One region of the Methylobacterium sp. 88A genome, then DNA from elsewhere that is predicted to be linked to it. Evidence: predicted binding sites of a transcription regulator. Region 1 holds the regulator's gene; each other region holds the start of a gene.
The links. The regulator PhoB, encoded in region 1, activates phosphate uptake and scavenging genes when phosphate is short. The targets are predictions, from matches to a motif close to TGTCATNNANCTGTCAT.
Positions count from the first base shown of each region.

Region 2: the regulator PhoB is predicted to act here: its motif matches at 2,250-2,266, upstream of A3OM_RS0119850 (CorA family divalent cation transporter).
Region 3: the regulator PhoB is predicted to act here: its motif matches at 1,756-1,772, upstream of A3OM_RS0111525 (DUF1045 domain-containing protein).

Region 1 covers NZ_AQVT01000001.1:294,934-299,267, forward strand. The annotation lists gene pstA (phosphate ABC transporter permease PstA) at 1-497, shown strand, start outside; gene pstB (phosphate ABC transporter ATP-binding protein PstB) at 544-1,362, shown strand; gene phoU (phosphate signaling complex protein PhoU) at 1,455-2,180, shown strand; gene phoB (phosphate regulon transcriptional regulator PhoB) at 2,271-2,972, shown strand; gene A3OM_RS23350 (calcium-binding protein) at 3,195-4,334, opposite strand, start outside.
Region 2 covers NZ_AQVT01000001.1:4,153,017-4,157,350, forward strand. The annotation lists gene A3OM_RS0119835 (enoyl-CoA hydratase/isomerase family protein) at 1-455, opposite strand, end outside; gene ppk2 (polyphosphate kinase 2) at 566-1,492, opposite strand; gene A3OM_RS0119845 (hypothetical protein) at 1,824-2,171, shown strand; gene A3OM_RS0119850 (CorA family divalent cation transporter) at 2,333-3,361, shown strand; gene A3OM_RS0119855 (Orn/Lys/Arg decarboxylase N-terminal domain-containing protein) at 3,424-4,334, shown strand, end outside.
Region 3 covers NZ_AQVT01000001.1:2,412,000-2,416,333, reverse strand. The annotation lists gene phnC (phosphonate ABC transporter ATP-binding protein) at 1-305, opposite strand, end outside; gene A3OM_RS0111530 (DapH/DapD/GlmU-related protein) at 395-1,024, opposite strand; gene A3OM_RS0111525 (DUF1045 domain-containing protein) at 1,036-1,701, opposite strand; gene A3OM_RS0111520 (DUF559 domain-containing protein) at 1,947-2,963, shown strand; gene A3OM_RS0111515 (hypothetical protein) at 2,977-3,693, shown strand; gene A3OM_RS0111510 (ATP-binding protein) at 3,690-4,334, shown strand, end outside.

The DNA of each region.
Region 1 (4,334 bases):
CGATCCTGATCGGCCTGTTCGTCTACACCCTGATGGTGCGGCCGATGGGGACCTATTCGGGTTGGGCCGGCGGCGTGGCGCTGGCCATCATCGCCACCCCGGTGATCGTGCGCACCACCGAGGACATGCTCCGCCTCGTGCCCTCGACGCTCCGCGAGGCCGGCGCGGCTTTGGGCGCACCGCCCTCCGTCGTCATCAAGAGCATCACCTGGCGCGGTGCCAGCGCCGGTATCGTCACCGGCATCATCCTGGCGCTCGCCCGCATCGCCGGCGAGACCGCGCCGCTGCTCTTCACCGCGCTCAACAACAACAGCTGGTTCTCGCCCAACCTGATGGGCGGCATCCCGAACCTTCCGGTGATGATCTACCAGTTCGCCCTCTCGCCCTACTCGAACTGGCAGCAGCTCGCCTGGGCCGGCGCCCTCCTCATCACCGCCACGATCCTCGCCCTCTCGATCGTGGCCCGCTTCGTCATCAAGAGCGAGCGGGCGCGCTGACCCCGCGCCCCCGTCCCATCCAGCCCTCGACAAGGACACGCACCCGATGAACGCCGCTCCCGCGATCACGCAAGCTCAGCTGACCGGCCGCCACAAGGCCGACGAGCAGGCCCCCGTGCGCATCGCCGTGAAGGACCTGAACTTCTATTACGGTTCCTTCCACGGCCTGAAGTCGGTCAACCTCAACTTCCACGACCGGCAGGTCACCGCGCTGATCGGCCCGTCCGGCTGCGGGAAGTCGACCCTCCTGCGCACCTTCAACCGGATCTACAGCCTCTACCCCGAGCAGCGCGCCGAGGGGCAGATCCTCCTCGACGGCCAGAACGTCCTCGACGCCAAGGTCGATCTCAACGAGCTGCGCTCGCGCATCGGCATGGTGTTCCAGAAGCCGACGCCGTTCCCGATGTCGATCTACGACAACGTCGCCTTCGGCCTGCGCCTCTACGAGAAGCTGCCCAAGGCCGATCTCGACGTCCGCGTCGAGGAATCCCTGCGCAAGGCCGCCCTGTGGGACGAGGTGAAGGACAAGCTCAAGCAGTCCGGCATGGGCCTGTCGGGCGGCCAGCAGCAGCGCCTCTGCATCGCCCGCACCGTGGCCCAGCGTCCCGAGGTGATCCTGTTCGACGAGCCGACCTCGGCCCTCGACCCGATCTCCACGGGCCGCATCGAGGAACTGATCGAGCAGCTGCGCTCCGAGTTCACGATCGTCATCGTCACGCACAACATGCAGCAGGCGGCACGCATCTCGCAGTTCACGGCGTTCATGTATCTCGGCGAGCTGGTGGAGTTCGGCCCCACCACGCGGATCTTCATGAACCCCGAGAAGCGCCAGACCCAGGACTACATCACCGGCCGCTTCGGCTGAGCCCGCCGGGGCCGCGTTCCGCGGCACCGGACCCGATCCCGATCCTACGCGATGCAGGCCGCCCGAGGCGGCCTCGGTCGAGGAGTGCGAGCATGCCCAACCACATCGTCAGTTCCTACGACACGGAACTGGAAAACCTGCGCCGCTCGATTTCCGAGATGGGCGGGATCGCCGAGAAGATGATGACCGATTCCGGCAACGCCCTGGTGCGCCGGGACGTGCCCCTGGCCCAGGCGGTGATCGGCGCCGACAAGCGCCTCGACGCCCTCCAGCACGAGATCGAGGAGCGGGCGATCCTGCTCATCGCCAAGCGTCAGCCCCTCGCCATCGACCTGCGCGAGACGGTCTCGGCCATCCGCGTCTCGAACGATCTCGAGCGGATCGGCGACCTCTCCAAGAACGTCGCCAAGCGCGTGGTGGCCATCGCCGAGCAGATCCAGCCGCAGAAGATCGTCATCGCCGTCCAGCACATGGGCGACCTGGTGCAGGAGCAGCTGAAGGACGTCCTCGACGCCTATGCGAGCCAGGACGTGAAGGCCGCCCTCGACGTCTGGGAGCGTGACGACGCCATCGACGCGCTCTACAACTCGCTCTTCCGCGAATTGCTGACCTACATGATGGAAGACCCGCGCAACATCTCGTTCTGCACGCACCTGCTGTTCTGCGCCAAGAACATCGAGCGGATCGGCGACCACACCACCAACATCGCCGAGACGATCCACTACCTCGTCACCGGCACGAACGAACTGGCCGAACAGGATCGCCCGAAGAACGACGCATCGAACTACGCCACCGTGTCGTTGCCCGCCAGCGCCTGACCGTCCCTCCGGTCGGGCCATTCCGGCACGATCGTCGCGCGGCCGTCCCGTGCGTGACGGGACGGCCGCCCTCACCCTGAAAACACCCGCATGAGTACGCGCATCCTGATCGTCGAGGACGAGGAGGCCCTCACCCTTCTCCTCCGCTACAACCTCGAGGCGGAGGGCTTCGTCGTCGACACCGCCGCCCGCGGCGACGAGGCCGATCTGCGCCTTCAGGAGCAGGTGCCCGACCTCGTCCTCCTCGACTGGATGATGCCCGGTCTCTCCGGCATCGAGCTCTGCCGCCGCATCCGCGCCCGGCGCGAGACCGAGCGGCTGCCGGTCATCATGCTGACGGCGCGCGGCGAGGAGGGCGACCGCATCCGCGGCCTCGGCACCGGCGCCGACGATTACATCGTCAAGCCGTTCTCGGTGCCGGAACTGCTCGCCCGGGTCCGCGCGCTCCTGCGCCGGGCCAAGCCGAGCCACGTGGCGGACCTGCTCATCGCCGGCAATATCGAACTCGACCGCGTCAGCCACCGCATCCGCCGCCAGGGCCGCGAGATCCATCTCGGCCCCACCGAGTTCAAGCTCCTCGAATTCCTGATGCAGAGCCCCGGCCGGGTATTCTCGCGCGAGCAGCTCCTCGACGGGGTCTGGGGCCACGACGTCTATATCGACGAGCGCACGGTGGACGTGCATGTGGGCCGCCTGCGCAAGGCCATCAACCGCCCGCGCCAAAGCGACCCGATCCGCACCGTGCGCGGCTCCGGCTATTCCTTCGACGAGATGTTCTCGACGGACGAGTGAGAGCGGGTCCGGCTTCGCGCCGCTCCGCCTGGAACGAGCGCCCGGATCTCGACGACGGGAGGTCGCCGCGGCTGCGGGCTGCCACCGGGCAACGAGGCCGGGAGTTCGACCCCGGAACTCTTTACGGGCCGCTTCGGCATGATCTCGGGGGCACCATGGGGCCTGAACGTCCGAGCAGCCCTGGCCGAATGAGTCTCATTCGGCCAGGGCGTGTCGGGACGCTTACGCCAGCAGGAAATCGAGGTGCGTCAGCGTCGCCTTATCGTGGTTGTCGATGATGGCGAACTGGACCGCCTTGGCCGTGGTGCCGCTGCCATCGGCGTCGTAGGACAGGGCACCGGTGTCGCGATTGTAGAGGATGCGGTCGTCCGCATCGATCTTCGCGCCGGCCACACCCAGGTCCTTGAACGCCGCCGCGAGGTCATCGGCCGAGAGCGCCGCGAAGATGCTCTTCGAGAACTGGATCGTGTCGATCCCGGCCGAGAAATCGGTGATGTGGTCGATATTGGTCGCGCCGAGCTTCGTGCTGAACACGAAGGTATCCTCGCCCGCCAGACCCGTCAGCGTATCCGCCCCGAGGCCACCGTCGAGATGGTTGGCGCCGGCATTGCCCTTGAGCACGTTGACGAGCGTGTTGCCGGTGGCGTTGAGGGATCCGGTCCCGGTGAGCGTCAGGTTCTCCACGTGGGACCCCCCTAGCGAGAAGGACACCGACGCCTTGACGAGGTCGATGCCGGTGCCGTCGCTCCCCTCCACGGCTTTGTCGCGAATGTTGTCGACGATGTAGGTGTCGGAGCCGGCACCGCCGATCATCGTGTCCGCGCCCGTCTTACCGTCGAGGACGTTGACGCCGGCATTGCCCCTGAGGACGTTGTCGAGCGAGTTGCCGGTGGCGCTGAGATTCCCGGTGCCGGTCAGCGTCAGGTGTTCCACGTAGGAACCCCCGAGCGAGAAGGACACGGATGCCTTGACGAGGTCGGTGTCACCGCCGCCGCTCACTTCGACGGCTTTGTCGCCGATATTGTCGACGATGTAGGTGTCCGATCCCGCGCCGCCGGCCATGATGTCGGCGCCGGCCTTGCCGTCGAGGAGGTTGGCGGCGGCATTGCCGGTGAGAGTGTTGGCGAGAGCGTTGCCGGTGCCGTTGAGTGCAGCCGTGCCGACTAGCGTGAGGTTTTCGACGTTGGCCGCCAAGGTCAAGCTGATGGACGAGCGGACGGCGTCGATGCCGCGATCGGCCGCCTCGACGACAACGTCGCCGGCATTGTCGACGACATAGGTATCATTCCCCGCATACCCGGTCATCGTGTCGGCGCCGCCCTTGCCATCGAGGAGGTTGGCGCCGTTGTTGCCGACAAGCGC
Region 2 (4,334 bases), 3.9 Mb from region 1:
CGCCGCAGGTTCGACATCGACAGGCAATTGCCCAGGGTCCGCGCGATGGGAAAGCCGAACCGGGCGTCACGCGTGGCGATGCGCAGGTCGCAGGAGGCGGCGATGGCGGCCCCGCCGCCGGTACAGGCGCCGGCGACGGCGGCGATGACGGGCACGCGCAGACGCTCGAGCGCGCTCAGGACCCTGTCCATGAAGCGCTCGTAGCCGAGGGCATCCTCGGGACTGGAGAAATCACGGAACTGGGCGATGTCGGTGCCGGCGGCGAAGGCTTTCTCGCCGGCGCCGGTGATGACGAGGACCTTGATCCGCTCGTCCGCCTCGATCCTGTCGCAGAGGTCGATGAGGCCCTGATACATCGCGAAGGTCAGCGCGTTGCGCGCCTGCGGCCGGTTGAGAACGATACGGGCGATGCCCGCCTCATCGGTGTCGAACAGGATCTCGTCGGTGGCGCTCATGCGGGGGGTCCCAAGCCGGACCGGCCGAGGATCGGCCCGTCCGACACGGGTCTTGCCCATCCCGGCCGCTTTGGGCAACCGCGTCCGGCCGGGCGGCGCCCCCGGCAGGGTCAGAACAGGGCCGGGACGAACATCTCCTGCGGCACCGGCTGGCGGGCATAATCCTCGTGGCGCATGCGCTCGGGCAGATGCACCGGCGGGTGCTCCACGTCGCCATAGGGGATTTGCGTGAGGAGATGGCTGATGCAGTTGAGGCGGGCCTTCTTCTTGTCCACGGCCTCGACCACCCACCAGGGCGCCTCGGGAATATGCGTGCGGGCGAGCATCACTTCCTTCGCCTTGGTGTAATCCTCCCAGCGGCGACGGGACTCCACGTCCATCGGCGAGAGCTTCCACTGCTTCAGGGGATCGTGGATGCGCATGTTGAAGCGCAGCTCCTGCTCCTCGTCGGTGATCGAGAACCAGTATTTCAGCACGATGATGCCGGACCGCACCAGCATGCGCTCGAATTCCGGCGCGGACTGGAAGAATTCCTCGTACTGGTCCGGGGTGCAGAAGCCCATCACGCGCTCGACGCCGGCCCGATTGTACCAGGAGCGATCGAACAGCACGATCTCGCCGCCCGCCGGCAGATGCGCCACGTAGCGCTGGAAGTACCATTGCGTACGCTCGCGCTCGTTAGGAGCCGGGAGCGCAGCCACGCGGCAGACGCGGGGATTGAGACGCTGGGTGATGCGCTTGATCGCGCCGCCCTTGCCGGCCGAATCCCGCCCCTCGAAGATCACAACCACGCGTAGTTTCTGGGCCTGCACCCAATCCTGAAGACGAACCAGCTCGTGTTGCAGTCGGAATAGCTCCCGGAAATAGATCTTCCGGTCCATGGTGGGCAGACGAGGCCTGGCATCGATTTCGCTAACGAGTTGCTCGAGGCGCTCGTCTTCGAGCTCCATCTCGAGCTCTTCATCGAAATCGTCCGCCATCTCTCGGCGAATAGCCTCGATATCGAAAGGACGAGTCCCGGCGCGCGTGCCGTCCATGATATTGCCTTCCTGATGAATGGGAATCATCCGAACGCTTGAATCACAGCTGCATGACAGTATGGCGACCCCCGTCGGCAACGGCACCACATTCCTTATTCGATTCGTAGAATTCAGCATCCGACGCCGAAAGCCGGAGAATCGCTGGACTCTCCCTCAGCTTCTGGTACGCGGCGTTTATTGAATCGATACGATTTTTGTAGATACTTGAGCGGTCAGAAAACGAGATAGACCGAATTATAAGGCGCATCCCATTGTCGATACGTAACAAACAACTGATCGCAGCTTAGAACAGTTCTTGAAATAACTCTGTAATAGGAGATAAAATGCAATGGAACGCTTCATCGTCCGTTTCGTCAAGCCCATATGCCTGGCTGTCATCACCTTCTTCTCCGTTTATTTTCTGACCGGAAGTTCTTTCATCGGATTGATCGTGAGCAGCATCCCGTTGTTGCTTGGCTGGCTCGGCATCATGGAAACCTTCGCCTATGGCATGGCCGCGACGGTGTTCATCGTTGCCGTCATCTGGACCGTCGCTCCGGCCGACATGAAGGTTCTCGTCGGACATCAGGCCACCGCCTTCGCCGAGGTGCTTCGCAAGGAAGCGGACAAGGGCCTGAACCGCATGGAAGCCGACGGCAGCGTCAAGGAAGCCGATAAGGGCGTCGTGACCCGCTGAGGATAGCCAATCGTCGTCGCCCCCTCTTGCGGATCGCATGACCCGCAGGCCGAGCATCGATCGGCGGAGGTGCCCCTCCGTCATCACAGTGTCGCCCAGCGTTGCGATCCAGCGCGATAGTGAGCCGGCATTTTGCCGGCCATGATCGCCGCGACCGCACCATGCAGCACCTTCTCATCGAGGAATCCCCCCTCCCGGGGCTGATCTTCGCCCTCACCTTCGACGCGGAGGGACGGGGACGCCAGGTCGGACCGGGGGACGGGATTCCCTCGCTGGACGACCCGGATCACGGCTTCGTCTGGTTCCATGTCGATCTGGTCGATGCGCGGACAGAGGCGCTGATCCTCGAAGGACGCCTCGGCCCGGCCCGGCTCGCCGCCGCGACCTTCGCCCGCGACGAGCATCAGCGCGTCGTCGTGGACGGCCCCCATGCCGGTTTCGTCATCGCCGACCGGGAACGCGCCTTCAACGGCTCGTCGAGCGAGGAGCCGAACGGCCGTCTCCATTGCATCCTCGGCCCGCGCTTCCTCGTCAGCGGCCGCCGCCACGCCACGTCCTGCGCGGTGGCCGCCCGCGACGCGGTCTTGTCCGGCGCCCTCGTCCCCGGCCCGGCCAAGCTGCTGGAGCGCTTCGTCGGCAGCACCGTCGAGGCGCTGATCGCCACGGCCGAGCGCCTGTCCTCCTCCCTCGACGCCATCGAGGACGACATGCTCGACGAGGCCAAGGCGGACGATCCGAGGCCCCTGGGACCGATCCGCCGCCAATCCGTGCGCTCCCACCGGCAGCTCGCCGGGTTGCGGGCGGTGTTCCACCGGCTCGAGGACGAAGCCGGCACGGAGGGAGATCAATTGCCCGAAGCGGTGGGCGCCATGGCCGCGCGGGTGGTCCAACGCCTCGATTCCCTCCACCGCGACATGCATGTCCTGTCCGAACGTAGCCGCCTGCTGCAGGACGAGATCGCCGCCCGCACCACCGCCCTCACCAACCGCCAGCTCTTCACCCTGTCGATCCTCACGGCCCTGTTCCTGCCGCCCACCCTGGTGACGGGCGTGTTCGGCATGAACACCAAGGGCCTGTTCTTTTCGGAATCCGACAATGGGTCACTGCTCGCGCTGGGAATCGGCGCGCTCGCGGCGCTCGCCGTCTACCTCGTCATCCGCCGGCTCAGTCTCGCCGGCCGGCCTGGTTGATCCGGAACGCGAACGCGCCCACACCCCCCTCGATTCATCCGACCACCGGAGCCTTCCCCCGCATGGACTTCTTTCGCCGCTTCACCGTGCTCATGTGCGCGCCGAACTTCGACCCGGACGATCTCGAGGGCGTGCGCGTCCAGCAGATCATAGGCTCGGTGGAAAAGCTCGGCTTCGAGGTCGTCCGCGCCCGCCGCGTGGAGGACGCGGCCATCGCGGTCCAGACCGATGCCGCCATCGGCTGCATGGTGGTGGATTGGGGCAAGCGCGGACTCGACGGCAAGGCCGCCGCCCTCATCAACCTGATGCGGAAGCGCGGGCTGGAAATGCCCATCGTCATCATGGTCCGGCGCAAGCGCCTGGAGGACATCCCCGTCGAGGTCCTCGACTTCATCGACGGCTACATCTTCCTCGCGGAAGAGACCCCGGACTACATCGCCCGCGGCCTCGTGAGCCGGGTCAAGCAATATGCCGAGACCCTGAAGACGCCCTTCTTCGGCGCGCTGGTCGATTACGCAGAGCAGGGCAACCAGCTCTGGACCTGCCCGGGCCATAACGGCGGCATCTTCTACAACCGCTCCCCCATCGGGCGCATCTTCGTGGAGCATCTCGGCGAGGCCGTGTTCCGTGACGACCTCGACAATTCCGTGCTCGATCTCGGCGATCTCCTCGTCCACGAGGGCCCCGCCCTCAAGGCGCAGAAGGAAGCCGCCGTCATCTTCGGTGCGGAAAAAACCTATTTCGTCCTCAACGGCACCTCGGCCTCCAACAAGATCGTGCTCTCGGCCCTGGTGGCCGAGGGCGATCTCGTCCTGTTCGACCGCAACAACCACAAGGCGGCCCATCACGGCGCCCTGTTCCTCGGCGGCGCGGTTCCGGTCTTCCTAGAGACCGACCGCAACTGCTTCGGCCTGATCGGCCCGATGTATCACGAGGCCCTCGACGAGGCGGCCATCCGCGAGAAGATCCGCAC
Region 3 (4,334 bases), 2.1 Mb from region 1:
CCCATCAGCACGTTGCTCAGCACGTCGAGGCGACCGACGAGGTGGAACTGCTGGAAGATCATCGCACAGCGCGCCCGCCAGCGCCGCAGGTCGCGGCCACGCAGGGCAGTGACGTCGAGGCCGTCGAACAGGATGCGGCCGCCCGTCGGCTCGGCGAGGCGGTTGATCATCCGCAGCAGGCTCGACTTGCCGGCGCCCGAGCGCCCGATGACGCCGACGAACTGGCCGCGGGGAATGGCGAGAGAAACGCCGTCCACCGCGCGGCGGTCGCCGTAATGGCGGGCGAGACCTTCGAGGATCAGCATGCGGGGGTCCAGTGTTTCATGTCGAACGCTGGTAGACCCGCTCTGCACGACAGGAGAATGACTATTCTCTGGCTAAACAATTGCCGGGATTATTGTGCCTCGCTCTCGTGACGCTCCAGAAATGCTTCGATCGACAGAGCGCGGAAGTCCGGCAGTGCCCGGCGGAGGCGCGCATGGTCCCAGTCCCACCAGGCCAGCGCCTGCAGGCGCTCGGCGACCGCCTCGGGGAACCGGCGCCGCACGACGCGGCCGGGGTTACCGACCACGATGGTGTAGCGCGCGACATCCCGCGTCAGGATCGTGCCCGCCCCGACCACCGCCCCGGTGCCGATACTGCGACCGGGCAGGATGACGGCGCCATGACCGATCCAGACATCGTGGCCGATGGTGACGGGTAGGGCGCGGCGCCGGGCGAAGAAGGCCGGCTCGTCCTCCTCGCCCGGCCAGTAGGCGCTGGCCCGGTAGGTGAAATGGGATTGGGAGGCCCGCTCCATCGGGTGGTTGCCGGGGTTGATCCGCACATGCGAGGCGATGGAGCAGAACTTGCCGATGGTCGTGTAATTCACCTGCCCGTCCTCGACGATGTAGGAATAGTCGTCGAGGCTCGTCTCGCTGAGGCGCGTGCGGGCGCCGACCTCGGTGTAGCGGCCGAGGCGGCACCGGGAGAGTTCGGCGGTCGGGTGGACGGCCGGTTCGAGGCCGAGGCGATCGGAGACCATCGGGGTTTCCTTCAGGGCGAGAAGGGCAGGCGGCGCAGGAGGCGGAACGGCGCCGTGCCGTCCTGGACGACGACGCTCACCGCATCGATCACCAGGTCGGGCAGGTCCGCAGCGGCCTCGGCCAGCAGGGGCAGAGCGGTCGCGCGCTCCTCCGGGGCAAGGCGGCCGGTCAGGGTCATGTGGAAGCGGAACGTCTCGAACACGTGCGGGTAGCCCCAGCGCTCCAGCAGCGCCCGGCCCCGGGGATCGAGGCGCTCGGGGCGGCGGCGGGCGCGCTCAGGGGGGGTGAGGGGCGCGCGCAACGGATCGAGGGCGCAAACGCACTCGGCCGCGAAGAGGCCGAGAGAGGGCGGGGGCGCCTCCGGCACCAGGGCGATGAAATCCCCGAGGGCGGCGACCCGCAGGGGGCCGACGGGCAGGGGGCTCCGGTGCGCCGCCAGGGCCGCGGCCGCATGGAGGAGATCGGCCTCGGTCGCGTCCGGGGCGAGGCGCATCGGCGCCTTCAGGGTGGCGTGGAACCCGTAGACGCGCGGCTCGGCCGTGTTGGCCGCGAGGATGGCCCGGAGCGCGTCAGGACCGGGCGCCGGGCCGGCTCCCAGGATCGCGTCGCCGAAGGCGGCGAGCGCCGAACTCGGAGCAGGGGTGAAATACAGGGCGTATCGGGCAAGGTCGTCCAAAGGAGCTTTTCCTCGGCTGCGCGCGACGGGCCGAAGACCTCATAGGTCGTCGCCCGGACGGTGATATGACAGGCCGGATGCCGAAGAAGAGAGGTCCGCCGTGGCCTGCCAGGCCTGATACTTCGTCACATGGGCGGTCGGGTAGCCAAGAAGGACAACCTGTGCTGGTCTGCAACCTTGACCGACGACAGGAGATCGAGGACGACCCGACGCGCGATGCACAGTCTCAGCGTAAGTCTCTCATCGTGAAAACGGCAGCCGCCTTTAGCGACAGGGCGAGGCCGCGCCTGGAGCGGACCGCACTCGCCGAACGGGTCTTCCGGCTGGCGCCGGGCCGTCGGCTCGTCGTCGTCGACATTGGTTGCGACGGCATCGCCCAGGCCATCACCGCCGATGACGATCACGCCCGCGGCGCGTTCCTGCTCGTCACCGACGGTCTGCGAACCGGTGCGGCGGTCCTCGACCGCCTCCTCGACGATCTCGCCGATCTCGCGCTCAGCCGCTGGCCGCATTGGCATGGGGTGGATGACGGCGGCCTCGCGGACACGGATCACTCTTTCGATCCGATCGTATCCGGTCCCTGGCTCAGGGCAGCACGGCGGCGAGCCGGCGCCGGCCACCCACCCCGGTTCCGCGAAGCCGCGCGGGAACTCCAGTTCGTTCAGCTGCTGCACGCGATCGACCCGTCCGGCGTCGTCCTGATCGGCGAGATCAATCCCGCATCGCCGGCCCGCGCCGCGCCGGTGATCGAGGCCCTGGAATGGTGCATGGGCCATGGTGCGGCCATCGTCATGGCGCTGCCGGCGTGGCCGCCCGATTCCACCCCCTACGATCGCATCCTCTACGGCGCCTGCGAGATCGTGCGCGAGCGTCCTCCGGTCGCCGAGCGCTTCCTCCCGCCGCGTTCGAAGGCCCATCCCGCCAGCGCGATCGAGCAGCGGGTGGAGACGGCCCTGCAGCAGGACGCCGAACTGCGCGGTCTGTTCTGCTGCAACGAACCCGTGCCCGTCGGCGGCTGGGGGCAGCCGCCGCGGGTCGACCTGCTCTGCCGCGCGCACCGCATCGTGGTGGAACTCGACGGACCCGAGCACCGCAGCGCTGCGAGATACGCCGACGACCGCCACCGGGACTATACCCTGCTGACGGCGGGCTACCTCGTGCTGCGGATCACCAACGAGCAGGTCGAGGCCGATCTTCGACGGGCCATCGAGAAGATCCGCTCCGTCGTCCGGCTCCGCAGCCTACCGATAGACGCGACATGAGGGGTTCGATCCGATGAGCCAGACGCCGACGCCGACGCCGAAGCAGGCGCTGATCCTTTGGTGCCTGCTGGGCAAGCACGGCAGTGCCCTGCAGAGTGAGGTCGTGCCCAAGGTCGACGCCGCCGATCGCAGGGCATTGGTCTCCGGGCGGTACCTCTCCGAGGAGAAGCAGGGTCGCTCCATCCGGCTGACCGTCACGGACGGGGGCTGGAACTGGGCAGGCCAGCACCTGCGCGACCCGCTCCCTGCGAATTTCCGCGTCCTGCAGGACTGGCTGGAGCGGATCGACCGGCATCTCGCCACGACCGGCGAGACGCTGGCCGGCCTCATCGGCACGCCGGCGACGCCCGGGCCACGTCCTGCCGAGTCCCCCTCTGCCGAGTCCCTCCCTGCAAAGCCCACACGCAGCCGCACCGCAAAGGCGGCACCACCGGGTTCGGCAAAGCCAAGGAAGCTCACGAAGAAGCAGGTGCGCGCCCGCATCGAGGCCGCCTATCTCGCGCTCACGGAGGGGCAGAAGGCACAGGCCGTGCGCCTCAGCGCGCTGCGCGCGCATCTGAGCGAACTCGACCGCGCCACCGTCGATGCCGGGCTCGCGGCCATCCTGGCCGGTGATCCGACGGCGCGGCTGAGCCAGCTCAGCGATCCGAAGTCGCTCTCCGCCGATGAGCGCGAAGCGGCGTTCAGCCCGGCGGGCGAACCGTTCCACTTCATCTGGATCCAGTCATGAGCGACGCCCTCGACGCCCTGCGCCGGGTCGATTTCGATTGGGTGCGCACCCTCGACAGCGTGTGGCTCGACGTGGAGCCGACCGGCGGCCCGAACGATGCGCTCCCGCCCGGGATCATCGCGGATCTGCACAGGGAGGCGCCCGGTCCTGCCTCCCGCGCGATGGGGCGCGTGCTCATCGGCCCGTCGGGCGTCGGCAAGACGCATCTCGTCGGGCAACTCAGACGGGAGGCCTGGCGCTCGGGCAGCTGGTTCGTGATGCTCGACGTCCTCGGCCTGTCGGAGTTCTGGCGCAGCGCCGCGCTGAGCTTCCTCACCGCCATGCTGCATCAGATGCCGGACGGCCGGCGCCAATCCGACGCCGTGCTGGCCGGGGTGGCGCGCCAGTTCAAGGTCGAAAGGCATGTGGAGGAGGCATTCAACACCCCCGACGTCGACACGCGCAAGATCGTCGTCCTCCTCGTCAAGGCGTTGATGAGCGTCGACATGGGGAGCGCGCTCAAGCACCAGGACGTGTTCCGCGCCCTGTGTCTGCTGCGCTCGAACGATTTCGGCGCCGTGGGCCTCGCCCATGCATGGCTGCAGGGCTACGACGCCGACCCGGTCGCCCGCGCCGAACTCGGGTTTCTCCGCCCGCCGCCC